Regions from separate parts of the Paenibacillus polymyxa M1 genome, predicted to be linked through region 2. Evidence: a T-box and tRNA genes for the amino acid it is inferred to sense, from the RefSeq annotation. Region 2 holds a T-box; the other regions hold tRNA genes.
The links. A T-box is a leader RNA that pairs with one kind of tRNA and senses whether it is charged. The one in region 2 lies ahead of leuS (leucine--tRNA ligase), so its partner is inferred to be a tRNA-Leu.

Region 1: it encodes a tRNA-Leu, which carries the amino acid that the T-box ahead of leuS (leucine--tRNA ligase) is inferred to sense. The anticodon was not compared.
Region 3: it encodes a tRNA-Leu, which carries the amino acid that the T-box ahead of leuS (leucine--tRNA ligase) is inferred to sense. The anticodon was not compared.
Region 4: it encodes a tRNA-Leu, which carries the amino acid that the T-box ahead of leuS (leucine--tRNA ligase) is inferred to sense. The anticodon was not compared.

Annotation. Positions count from the first base shown of each region.
Region 1 is NC_017542.1:3,771,803-3,775,012, forward strand. It holds gene PPM_RS16795 (hypothetical protein) at 1-35, opposite strand, end outside; gene PPM_RS16800 (hypothetical protein) at 479-877, shown strand; gene PPM_RS29430 (DNA integration/recombination/inversion protein) at 934-1,101, shown strand; tRNA gene PPM_RS16805 (tRNA-Leu) at 1,606-1,691, opposite strand; gene PPM_RS16810 (hypothetical protein) at 1,941-2,099, shown strand; gene PPM_RS16815 (hypothetical protein) at 2,226-2,417, shown strand; gene PPM_RS29675 (hypothetical protein) at 2,450-2,602, opposite strand; gene PPM_RS16820 (YnfA family protein) at 2,698-3,024, opposite strand; gene PPM_RS16825 (hypothetical protein) at 3,065-3,210, opposite strand, start outside.
Region 2 is NC_017542.1:4,008,988-4,012,197, reverse strand. It holds gene PPM_RS17965 (S1 RNA-binding domain-containing protein) at 1-235, shown strand, start outside; gene PPM_RS17960 (class I SAM-dependent DNA methyltransferase) at 239-1,012, shown strand; gene PPM_RS17955 (tautomerase family protein) at 1,084-1,473, opposite strand; T-box leader at 1,653-1,910, shown strand; gene leuS (leucine--tRNA ligase) at 1,972-3,210, shown strand, end outside.
Region 3 is NC_017542.1:2,008,822-2,012,031, reverse strand. It holds gene PPM_RS09145 (divergent polysaccharide deacetylase family protein) at 1-652, opposite strand, end outside; gene msrA (peptide-methionine (S)-S-oxide reductase MsrA) at 781-1,293, opposite strand; tRNA gene PPM_RS09135 (tRNA-Leu) at 1,507-1,591, opposite strand; gene PPM_RS09130 (hypothetical protein) at 1,814-2,350, shown strand; gene PPM_RS09125 (carboxymuconolactone decarboxylase family protein) at 2,492-2,821, opposite strand; gene PPM_RS09120 (hypothetical protein) at 2,938-3,159, opposite strand.
Region 4 is NC_017542.1:1,465,581-1,468,790, reverse strand. It holds cyclic di-AMP (ydaO/yuaA leader) riboswitch at 1-105, opposite strand, end outside; gene PPM_RS06385 (glutathione peroxidase) at 570-1,055, shown strand; tRNA gene PPM_RS06380 (tRNA-Leu) at 1,204-1,286, opposite strand; gene PPM_RS06375 (urease accessory protein UreF) at 1,549-2,286, shown strand; gene PPM_RS06370 (Rha family transcriptional regulator) at 2,578-2,799, shown strand; gene PPM_RS06365 (helix-turn-helix domain-containing protein) at 2,917-3,210, opposite strand, start outside.

The DNA of each region.
Region 1 (3,210 bases), 240 kb from region 2:
AAAATTGCGGAAAAATACTTAGCTATTCTCTTCAAGTTAGCACTTCTAAGTTTTATTTTTAACAAGTATGGTTGGCCAACCAATATTTACAATAATAGTACAACTTGAATTATTATACAATTATGTTCTTTTTTACACTTTAAATTTTAACATATTTTTGAATTTTATTTATTGAATTTAATTGTAGAAATGCAACAACACCCCACTAGCTTAGCTAGTGGGGTGTTGCCAATGCTTTCGGATTGCACAACAGTGCTTCCTTATGTGTGGTGTGTCCGCATAATTATTCGGATGATTTTGTAAACAAAATATGTTAGTTCATGTTAATCACCTCGATCATTCATTCGGTGAATGGTGTGGATAATTCCTTCAACGACAAAAAAGGCTCATACCGAATAACTGGGTAGATCCTTTTTAGTGGTTTTGAATTAATGATTATACCGCAATGCTCTCTGCCTTTATGCTGATACCTTGCTGTATGATTGAAAATGAGTGGGTTCCGAAGCACGCCGTAATAGAATTAAAGAACGGAACCACTTTGGAATCTCACTGCTCCAAAATCAACAATCACGTTCTGCCGAAAATTGGCCATATGCCTATTGATGAAATTACAATCATGATTTTAGTGAAATTGTTCGCTGATATGAGAAAGCCTGGCGTCCGTGTTGATAAAAAAGATAAAAAGTCTCCTCTTGCATCGCGTACAATCCAGTATGCTTACGATGTAACAAATAGCATATTCCAACGAGCTACAGAATGGCGTGTACTGATCAAAAATCCCCTGGGAGGCGTTAACGTTCACAAATTAGCAAAGAGGATAAAAAGGCCAGGAAAGACCGCAAAAATTACTTTGAAGAAGATGAGGCAGTCGAGGTAATTGATAAGTTACATTATACAGACTCTAAATGGAAACTCTCTTTCTTAGGAGCGATAATGGGAGGATTCCGACGCGGTGAGTTAATTGCTTTAGACGAAGACGATTGCGATTTTGAAAACAGCAGATTGAGGATTGACGAGAGCATTTCAAGTACCAAAAATGGCCAGGCGGACATTACAGATACTAAGAATAAAGCACCTAACGATTATGTAGATATGCCTTAATGGTATATGGAGGAACTGGTCGTCCATGTTAAAAACATGCGTAAACTAAGGTTTGAGGCAAAGGCAAATGGGATATGAAGAAGGCGGGGATCGGAACTTTATTTTTCACTCAGGTACAGGGAAACCTATTACCATAAAACGCCATCCCAGCAGTGGAAAAACAAGTGTGAGGGGCACGACTTCCGTAATGCATCACTTCATGGTCTCCACCATACAAATGCAACGTATTTGCTGGGTCAGGGAACATCCATCAAGGAGCTTCAACATCGATCGCAACATTCCACTCCACATCTCAGGTGACTTCAGATAACTATGCTCACGTCACCAAGAAGCTCCGTCGTAAAACGACAGCACACCTTGACGTCTTCGATCCAAAAGTTCGTCCCCAATCCGTCCCCAAAAGCGAAAAGGCGCTCGCTCCCTGTGATATGAGTGTTATGGTCTCAATTACTAAAAAAGCAAAAAACCCTTGAATATCAAGGGTTTCATGCAACAAAACTGATATGCCGAGGACCGGGATCGAACCGGTACGGTAGTCACCTACCGCAGGATTTTAAGTCCTGTGCGTCTGCCAATTCCGCCACCCCGGCAAGTATTTAGGAACGCTATTTTACACTTACTTGTTCTTGTCTTACAAGTATCTGAGAAGCTTACTTATTAAGAAGTGTTCTCGCTATGTAAATATCGTTCAACCGGGCACCAACTTATAATACGACAATTTTATCAAATTGTAAAGTGTTTTTTTAAAAAAATAATAAAAAATCTCTTTTTGTATAACTTGTGCACATTTGAACTACACTAATAAATGTCTTTCCAAACCACCAGAAGGGGTGTTACGAATGCGTGAAGGTATGATTCCAACTGTTCTTGGGACGGTAGTATCGGCTTCAGGCGCTGTGTTGCTGAGCAGTAAGTACAAACTTGCAGCTACAGGCATTCTCGGTTTCGGACTGGCTCATGTTGTTCTGGGAGCGATTGATTTGATTGAGCATCGCTAGTTGTTTGGAAAGTACCGGGCGGGATTTATCCTTCCCGGTTTATTTTATAAGCGTTTAATATGGAGCATAAGCGTTTATGTAAAGTGTAGAACTGAATCATGCCTAAGAAGGAGCGTGTAATGTGCTATGAAAAAACATAACTCCGAAAAAAAGAATCTTACTGACGATCAAATCGAATATAAACAATCTCTGGATAAGCGTGAACCAGGATTTGATCGGATTCCTGACCCTGATGCCGATTCACCTGCAGCTACCGATATGATTGATGAAGCCGTGGGCCGTGGAATAGATAAGCTACGTAATGACTTTACCAAATAAAGCATGAATTATAGGTCACAGGTTATTAAGTATCACTTGAAGATAAGCATGATCCAGCCAATAATCGAGATCCACAATACAATGCTGATGAAGAATCCACACAAGAGACCAAAAGAGAAATTACCTTCACTCTTCGGCATAACACTGCCAAATTTCAATCTAAGCTTCATTTGATTCCAGTTCATAGAACCCCCTCCTTAAGTTCTATTTCGGAATATGAAGCTTATTTTTGTAGACCTATAGTCATGTTTTTGAAAATAAAAAAGGGGTTTTTGTCCTATCACCCTGAGCGCGGCAACAGAATTACAGCTATACCTACCAAACAAATCAATCCACCAATGAAATCGTACAAGTCAGGTGTCTTTTTATCAATCCACCAGCCCCATGCAATGGAAAGAACAATAAAGACACCTCCGTACGCTGCATATACACGCCCAAAGGAGGAGAAAACCTGAAAGGTAGCAATGACTCCATAGACAGCTAAAATCACTCCGCCGCAAAGTCCGACATACCATGTCTTACCTTCTCGCAGCCATTGCCAGATCAGATATCCACCTCCGATTTCAGCGATGCCTGCCAAAATAAAAAGTAAAGCTGCCTTTAACAACGTATCACGTCCTAAACTTTCTTACTTTTCAGTCATCTCATTATAGTAATCGACCTATAATAATAATCAATGCAATTACGCCAACCAGAATAAGCAGATTACTGACCTGACGCCACAGGCTTGAAGCTCCCTCGGAGTGAAGCTTCCGCTGATTGGCATCAAAGTTTGCTTTGGTTCCCTCAGCAT
Region 2 (3,210 bases):
CCGTGATGAGGATGCGGATCGGTTAATTGCATTTCTGAAGGAACGTCCGGGTGGCGGCATGCCATATTCTGACGCAACGCCGCCGGATATTATCAAACAACGGTTTGGTATCAGTAAATCCGCCTTCAAGCGTGCGATGGGCAAGCTGATGAAGGAAGGACTGGTTACACAAAAAGAAAACTGGACCTACCTGGTGGAGACAATGCCTAAACCGAAGGACGGGAATGGGGAATAAAAGATGGCTTCTTACCGCAAGTTTGCCTATGTGTATGATGAGCTAATGCAGGACATGCCGTACCCGGACTGGTTGCGCTTTGCACGGCAGGCTTGGGATCGATACGGTATGCCACATACAGTGGCAGAGCTGGGCTGCGGAACGGGCTCAATTACGATTCCACTGGTTAACTCGGGCTTCGAGGTGGCTGGCATCGATTTATCCTCTGACATGCTGGCAGTAGCCCGTCGCAAAATGGAAACCACTCCTCAAGGACAGCGATTGTTTCGTGAGGGAAGCGTTCGCTGGATACAGCAGGATATGCGAGAATGGATTTTACCGGAGCCCGTGGATTCTGTCATTTCTTTTTGCGATTGCCTGAATTATTTACTTGAGGAAGAAGATATCATTTCTACTTTCCGCAGAACGTATACTGGTCTGAAGCCTGGTGGAACCTTTCTGTTTGATGTACATCACCCCCAGACTTTTTTGCGTTATGATGAAGAACAACCATTCGTACTGGATGAACGCTCTATCTCGTATATCTGGACATGCGCATTGGACACTCCACGTTGTGAAATTGAGCATCATCTCAGTATCTTTGCGAGAGCAGAACATGAAGGACGCGATCTGTACCAGCGTTTTGAGGAAATTCATGTACAGCGTGCTTATGATCCAGACTGGATGAAGGCAGAATTGTCCAAAGCGGGTTTTCGTGATGTGAAGGTATATGCAGATTTTGAATGGGTAGAAGCAGAAGATGACGCGGCGAGACTTTTTTATGTCGCTGTAAAATAGCCAGGAATCATTGGCCTAATATAGAAAAAGAAGACGCTTTTCATGAAGTCATGAAGGGCGTCTTTTTGCACTCATATATTCACTTTATAGTTCAGCTGAAGTTCATCACCTGGTACACCCCGAATACCCCAATTCTGTTTCGGGGTTTCAAATATAGTAATCTCAAGATCCTGTGGAGAAATCCCCAAAAGTTCGTTAATTCTTTGAAATAACAGGTTGATGAGTTGCTTCTTAGCTTCTGTCGTTCTGCCTTCAAAGATACTGATCTCAATAATGGTGTACGCCTCGGAGCGACCATCGGCGTATATAAAGTCTTCATGATTCATAGGGAAGAAACGATGAAACCTTTTGTTTGGAGGATAGTTGAACGCATCCACCACGGCAGAGTGAATTACCTCTGAAAGTTGCTTTTTGATCGGATTTAGCTTTTCTTTGATTCCGAAAATTTTAATCTGTGCCATGTCTCAGCTCACCTTTCTTATCTCATCTCAACTTGAATTATTGCAACTTGGAGTTATTATAAAACATTCGTATTCATGTGTCATGGACAACTAGTATGAAGATGGGGTTTAGTATCAAATGTAGTCTTTATTTGACTTTTTTCGCGGTTTTCAATATAATAGTGCCATTATTAACGGTTAAACAATCGCTGATGAGGAATAGTAGTTTTGACTGGACATGTAGAGAGCCGGCGGGTGGTGCAAGCCGGTTGACAGTGCAAAGCGAACTCACCTCGGAGATATGCGTCCAACGCAGGAAAGCACTATATCGGTGTTAGCATTCTGTTATTAACATGCATCGGATCACCTCCGTTATCAGGTGCAAAGGGAGTAGAATGCGAAGAACGCTTTCTGCTAACTAGGGTGGTACCACGGGAATATAACCTCTCGTCCCTAGCGCTGACACGCTACGGGATGCAGAGGTTTTTTTGTTGCATACCGTTTGAGGAGGAAAAGACAATGACAGACACACAGCCGAAGCACGGCTATCAACCGCAAAGTATTGAACCAAAATGGCAAAAATATTGGGATGAGAACAAGACGTTCCGCACTGGGGAAGAGCCGGGCAAACCGAAGTTTTATGCTTTGGATATGTTTCCGTACCCGTCTGGAGCTGGTCTGCATGTAGGCCATCCGGAGGGATACACAGCTACAGATATTGTTTCACGTTATAAAAGAATGCGTGGCTACAACGTACTGCATCCGATGGGTTGGGACGCCTTTGGTCTGCCTGCCGAGCAGCATGCTTTGGATACAGGTGAGCACCCACGCGAAATTACGGTAAAGAACGTAAACAACTTCCGCCGTCAAATCAAATCACTTGGCTTTTCATATGACTGGGACCGTGAAATCAGCACAACTGATCCTGATTATTACAAATGGACACAGTGGATCTTCATCCAGCTGTATAAGCGCGGTCTCGCTTATGTAGCTGAAGTGCCTGTTAACTGGTGTCCAGCACTGGGAACAGTCCTGGCGAATGAAGAAGTAATTGACGGTAAGAGCGAGCGTGGCGGTCATCCGGTTATCCGCAAACCAATGCGTCAATGGATGCTGAAAATTACGGAATACGCGGATCGTTTGCTGGATGATTTGGAGGAGCTGGACTGGTCCGAGAGTATTAAGGATATGCAGCGGAACTGGATTGGTAAGTCTACCGGTGCAGAGGTTCATTTCCCAATTGAAGGCTATGACGAGCAACTCACAGTATTTACAACCCGTCCAGATACGCTGTTCGGCGCAAGCTACTGTGTGCTGGCCCCTGAGCAGGAATTGGTGGATATGATTACTACACCTGAGCAAAAGGACGCTGTACAACAGTATCGTGAACAAGCTGCTCGGAAAAGCGACTTGGAGCGCACGGATCTGGCCAAAGACAAAACAGGCGTATTCACAGGAGCTTATGCAGTGAATCCGGTGAACGGCGAAAAGCTGCCAATCTGGATTGCTGACTATGTACTAGCAGGCTACGGAACAGGTGCAATTATGGCAGTACCGGGTCATGATACACGTGACTGGGAATTTGCTAAGAAGTTCGGATTGAAAATTACTGAGGTCGTTCAAGGTGGAGACGTGGACAAAGAGCCATACACCGAGGATGGCCCGCATGTCAATTCAGGCTTGCTGAATGGACTCACCAATGAGGAAGCTATTCCGAAAATGATCGAATGGCTCGAAGCTGAGGGTAAAGGACAGGGC
Region 3 (3,210 bases), 2.0 Mb from region 2:
TTCCCTTTTTAGCGGCAAGTTCAGGCACCACTGACCAATAATTAGTTCGGCTATCAACAAAAAATAGTCCATGTTCCTTACAAACATCAAGAACGATGGACATAATGCGCTTGTCTGAGGTGACCTTGGAGCCCATATGGTTGTTCATTCCTATGGCATAAGGAACATCCTTGATAGCTGCGGTCACCTTGGCGCGTACTTCTTCATCCGTCATATTAGCCTTGATTGCTCCAGGTCCAAGCCATTCAGGCTTGCCCTGCTTGGGCTCCATTGGAAGATGGACGATAACATCATGACCACGATTATGCGCTTCCATAGCGTCCTGTTTGGTTGTTGGCAGGAAGGGCATTACAGCAACGGTGATTTTGACAGGTAAATTTAAAATCTCCTTGGTACCTTTCATGTTGTTTCCTAGATCATCAATAATGACAGCAACCCTCTTTTGCTGCTGGTTCTGTTGGTCTATTGCTTCGGCAACAGCAGTTTTACAGACCATAAATAACATACAGACTGAAATACAAAGCACTACGATGATTTGCATTCTAGATCTTGCATGGTGTACAAGCGCATAAGACGAATTCTTCCGGTTGCGTGATGCCTTTAAAGCCTTTTTTATTATATTTCTCATGTGCAGCTTCCGTCGTGTACTCATTTGCGGGTCAGCCTCCTTCTCTGTCCCTTCATTGTGTGAGTAAAACCGTTTAAATATGTATAAGGCAGATCTGAGATATAATCTCTGATCTGCCTTGAAGTGCGCATAATAACGTATATTAAAGCTGCTTACCAGTTTTTATCGATAAATTCATCACGACCGGATTGGGCTCTATCTTCCTTATAATGCTTCACATTCTTCTTGTGATAATCCTGATGATAATCCTCTGCCGGATAAAAAATTGCAGCCGGAAGAATCTCCGTTACAATTGGCTTATCAAAGCGTCCGCTTTGTGCCAACTGTTCCTTGGATTGTTGTGCAAGCTCTCGTTGCTGCTCCGTATGATAAAAAATTGCAGGCTTATATTGTGTGCCTCGGTCCTGAAACTGACCTTCTCCGTCGGTAGGATCTGTTTGCGGCCAATACAATTCAAGTAGCTTTTCATAAGGAAACAGCTCAGGATCAAACGTAATCTGCACCACCTCATAGTGCCCGGTTGTTCCTGTTTTAACCTGTTCGTAGGTCGGATCGGAAATCGTCCCTCCAGTATAGCCTGAGACAATACTATGAATGCCCGGCTGCTCCTCGAACGGAGTCACCATACACCAGAAGCATCCGCCTGCAAAAGTTGCTTTCTCCATCTTTCATCCAACCTTTCATTAGCTTCATCAACAAATGCGTTATCTTCTATCATATCTTAAAAATTAAACTTATAAAAGAATTGCTTATGAACTTGAATAAAGTTCAAGCCCTCGTATTGGAATCATTGCTGGAAGTCTGCAATAATTCCGAAACATAAGAAAAGGTTTATAAAATTGCTACAATAGCAATTCTATAAACCTTTTCTAAATGGATGCGGTCGAGAGGACTCGAACCTCCACGGGGGGTTAGCCCACACGGACCTGAACCGTGCGCGTCTGCCAATTCCGCCACGACCGCATATATATTTGTCGTCTATCTCGAAAGAATCAATCTTTCTTAGCGACAAGATAGATCATACCATGCTCAAATAAAGTTGTCAAATCTTTTGTTTTTCTTTATTTCTTCTTGATAAAAAAGGAATAATACGATAATATAAGAACATAAGTTCTTAGGAACAAAAGTTCCTTTACTTCCATGACTATGAATTATCATCACATTTCCCTAAGGCGGTGAATGGTAATGATCTCTTCAGATACTACTCAGCATTCATGCTCTCTTGTGAAAAGTTATCTGCTCCTTACCTTTATTCAAAAAGTATTTGAGCGTGACAGCCTAATTCTTCAAGAAAGCGGCGTGCTGAAAACCCCTGATCTTTATGTCGAAATGGTTAACGCAGGAATAGATCGTACCGGAATCCTGCTATCTGAAATTAAACATGAATTTAAGAAGTATCATGTTCGTGTTCTAGACATACAACAAAACCACTCCGGCGTTCACGCCACCTATATATATAAAGGCGTCAAAGAGCAGTTCAGTATGCCTATGTCCGCATTCCGCAAAGAAATGTATGAACGAATGCGAGCTTATTTGGGGCTCCCTACCTCTATGCCTCATACGGCGTCTCTACCTTTGCCAGAGAAATATCGCCCCGAATTACCCAATAACTCAACCCCCAAACCCCTACCCGTTGTTGGGCGAAGTTGGATTGCATCCTCTTCTGCCTATAAGCATAAATCCCCTCGCCCTGCTGCTTTTGCTGCAAGCAAAAGAGCATAATCCCCGCACTACATGCAAAAAGAAGCTTCCGCAGGCACTAACTGTGCTCGGAAGCTTCTTTCCATAAACATCACTATCATTTGTTCAGATCAATCTATTTCCCCTATTTTGAGTATGGGTTATCTGTATGGATGATTCGTTTTAATGTAGCGCCTTCTGTACACGTGTAACCCCTTGACTTAGAGCATGTCCTCCACCAACTGCAGCAGCTACAGCAACGGCTTCCATAATCTCCTGATCACTGGCTCCTTTGGAACGCGCCTCATTCACATGATAAAACGTGCACACCTCATTGTTGGCAAATAAGCCAATTCCTAGCGCAATCAGTTGCTTGGTTTTTTCATCTAAACTGCCGGCTTGAAAGCATTCTCCGGTAAAGCGATGATAGGCATGAACTACCTCGGGCAACTTATCTTCCAAATGGCTGATTTGATCCTTGTATGCATGTACTTTTTCGTCCATAACCGTCATTAACACAGCACGCCCTCTCTGTTGAGTTTTGCTTCATTACTGTGTCCGGTTTAGAGTTTCTGTATGCCTAATGAAGCACCCAGTTTTTTTATCCAATCCCCATTAGAACTCGTTTCTTAATCCAGTTCTATCGGATTGTGACGCGGCTCGCTGAACGGCTGGTATGTATAGCTGCGATCCAACTTGACCACACGTCGATTCTGGCGGCGAATAAGCACCTGTTCATCATCCCATGCCAGTACAATGCCAACCACATCGTTGGACTCCAATCCATCGCGTACGACGCGTACCTTTTCACCAGAAAGTCGATAAGCATCCAATTCTTCGTCCATTATCATCCATGTCCCCTCCTTGTCCATTTTTTTCAACACAACGGCCATAATTTTATA
Region 4 (3,210 bases), 2.5 Mb from region 2:
ACTTGGCCGGAAAATTCACCCCATGAGACACACACGGCTTGCAAAACCGTACATACTCGTTGGTTCCCCCGCTTTTGCAACTGCAAAATTCAGCGCTTTAGACAATTCGTTGTTGCTTCATTGGTGTTAATTTGAAATTACGTCTTGAATCATACACCCGTGCAAGGAAGACTGTAAAGCTCAACGGCGGGGCTATAAACCACCCTTTAGAGCATAGGAGATTAAGAATAACGCTTACAAGGCAGCTATGCTTCTCGTATCTCTTTAAAACTCTGTATTTCACCCCTTTTTGAAAATGAAAGGCATGTCAATATTGGCGTAGGGTATGGCTTAGTTACTTCTTATTTGCAAAAAGGAAAGAAAATACGCTATACGTGCCAGATAATTACCGATTGAACCCGTTTTTATGAGAAGAAACACCTCAATTAGCTCCATTTGAAGTGCGATTTACCGTTTTGAACAAAAGACGATTTTACAATGGTCCAATGCCCGTATACTCTTCCGGACTTGCAACCCCTTGTTGAGTTGTTTACAATTTAATTGCAGAATATTGAATAAGGAGGGATATCATGAGCGTATATAAATATGATGCACAGACCCTACAAGGGGCACAAATTCCATTATCCACCTACGAAGGGAAAGTTCTTCTTATCGTGAATACTGCCAGCAAATGTGGGTTAACCCCCCAGTACAAGGCGCTACAAGAGCTATATGACCAGTATCATGAACAGGGGCTCGAAATTTTGGGATTTCCCAGCAACCAGTTCGCCAAACAAGAGCCGGGCTCCAGCGAGGAGATCTCTGAGTTTTGCCAAATCAATTACGGTGTGACCTTCCCCATGTTCGCCAAGACAGATGTCAACGGTGATCAGGCACATCCTCTATTTCGCTACCTGACCCACACTGCTCCGGGAGTATTAGGCTCCAAAGCGATCAAATGGAATTTCACTAAATTCTTAATTACACGAGAAGGTAACGTATTTAAGCGTTATGCGCCGCAAACCACTCCAGATAAGCTTATAGGAGATATAGAGAAGCTTTTGCGGAAAAACTGACATCTTTCTTCATTACAGTTAACGAGCGGTCCGCTGTCCATATGACCGCTTCTGTAACAGAATGATATAACGAAAAATATTTAACGAAAAAAGCACCCCTTCACGTAAAACGTGTCAGGATGCTTTTTCAACTGGGTATTACACATAATGCGGTCGAGAGGACTCGAACCTCCACGGGCGTACGCCCACTACCCCCTCAAGATAGCGTGTCTGCCATTCCACCACGACCGCATGTCATAATGTATTGAGGCAACGGATTTATTATACTCTCTCAGCAACAATTTGTAAACAATAATATTATAATTATTTTAGTGTAACTTTATATAACATATATAAGCAATAAAATTATTTAATTTGACATGAAAGAGCTCAAAGTGTAAATATATATTACATAAATAATTGAACTATTATTATATAAATAAGATTAGAGTCAAATAAACTGACACAAATATTCACCTCAAGGAGGCGAACCATCCTGCATAAAGGTAACCGATTGCTAAACTACGCATTGTTGTTGGACCCTTCCCTACCCATTGGTGGTTTTACCCGTTTCTACGGACTGGATGAACGTTTCCGTAACGGAAACTTGAACAGTCTACAGGATCTGAAACATTTTATGCGAGACGATTGGTATCCTCAAATTACAACCCTTGACGGCATGGCCATCAAAAGTCTGTATGCAGCCATCCAGCAGAATGACGGTTGGCGGATCGCCCTTATTGATAAAATGCTGTACACCCAACATCCTTCCTCGCAGTATGTGAAAAAATCGCGACTTTCTGGCCAGCGTCTGCTCAAGCTCACCAAGGCTCTTTATCCTTGGCTTGCATTTGACCAACTGGAAGACACACTCACTCAATACAATGCAATTGGCACACTCGCTACTGTCCACACTTGGATTAACTTCCTTCTCGGAACCGATATAGAACAGACCATTCACGGCTATTTTGCCACAGCGGTATCCTTCTGTATCGAAGATGCCTTCAGACTGCTCAATCCTCCTTACGAGGAAAAGAATCCTCTTATCGATCACATGACCAGCGAGTTGCTCACCACCTGGAAGAAATTTAACGAACCTACGCCAAGCTTATTTCAGCCTCACCTTTTCCATAGCCATCAGACCAGTTCCTACATCACTCAGCCACCCTATATGAGCCATAGTAGCCAATTGAATGCATCCAGGCCCTTTTCCTCCTCCATCCTATTCAAACGCCTTCCAGCCTCCCTCTGATGCGTCGTTTTACCAGTCTAGCAGTCACAATAAAAATACTCTGCCCTTTTCTCAAGCGGCAGAGTATTTTTAATTCATGTATCCAAATTCATACCACTCACAGACTATAGTCGGATTATTTTCACTTTTTGCACTTAATTAAGTAATTATTTTAATAAAATAACGCATTTAAGATTGTATAAACACGTATAAAAGTGTATCATAGTTTTAGATGGTTAATTCTAACATGTTTACTGATGATTATTATATCACACCAATTATTCTGCAAGAATCCGTAAGGGGCGATTTCTCTTGAACAACAAAATGCCTGTCACCTCCTTCGGGTGGGCCATCAAACAAAGGCTTGTCGAGCTTCGACTGGATCAGAAAACATTTTGCGAGACACACAATATCCCGCCTTCACGCTTGTCCAATCTGATTCACGGCACCCGTAAAGCACAAAGGTACAGAAAACAAGTTGCTGCAATTCTGAATATCGACGATAACGATTATAAGGAGGCGACACCACACTAAACCCAACAAGCATCCAGCATCCGACGCGCCGCCATATTATCAGGAAATCAAATAAACCCGTAAACCGAACCCCTTAGTCCGTTTTACGGGTTATCCACCCAGGCGTTTAGCCATAGATTATTCAAGTTTCGCTTTGTCCTTCTCCCTTTTTTGCTTACGGTATTTCGCAAATTCAACATATTCTAAAATAAAGTTCTGTTCTTCTGTCTCAAGATCTTCAGCCTGGCAATTCAATGGCCCCATCACCCCAAAAAAATAAGCAGCCTTCTGCTCCTGAAGCACGCCTTCCCCCGGCTTAATTCCTTTCATCAACCAGTCGAGCGATACATTAAAAAAGTCCGAAATCTGAATCAAATGGGCGGTACCTGGCGTTGTTTTTCCTCTTCTCCAATCACCGAGATTCCCTGAGCT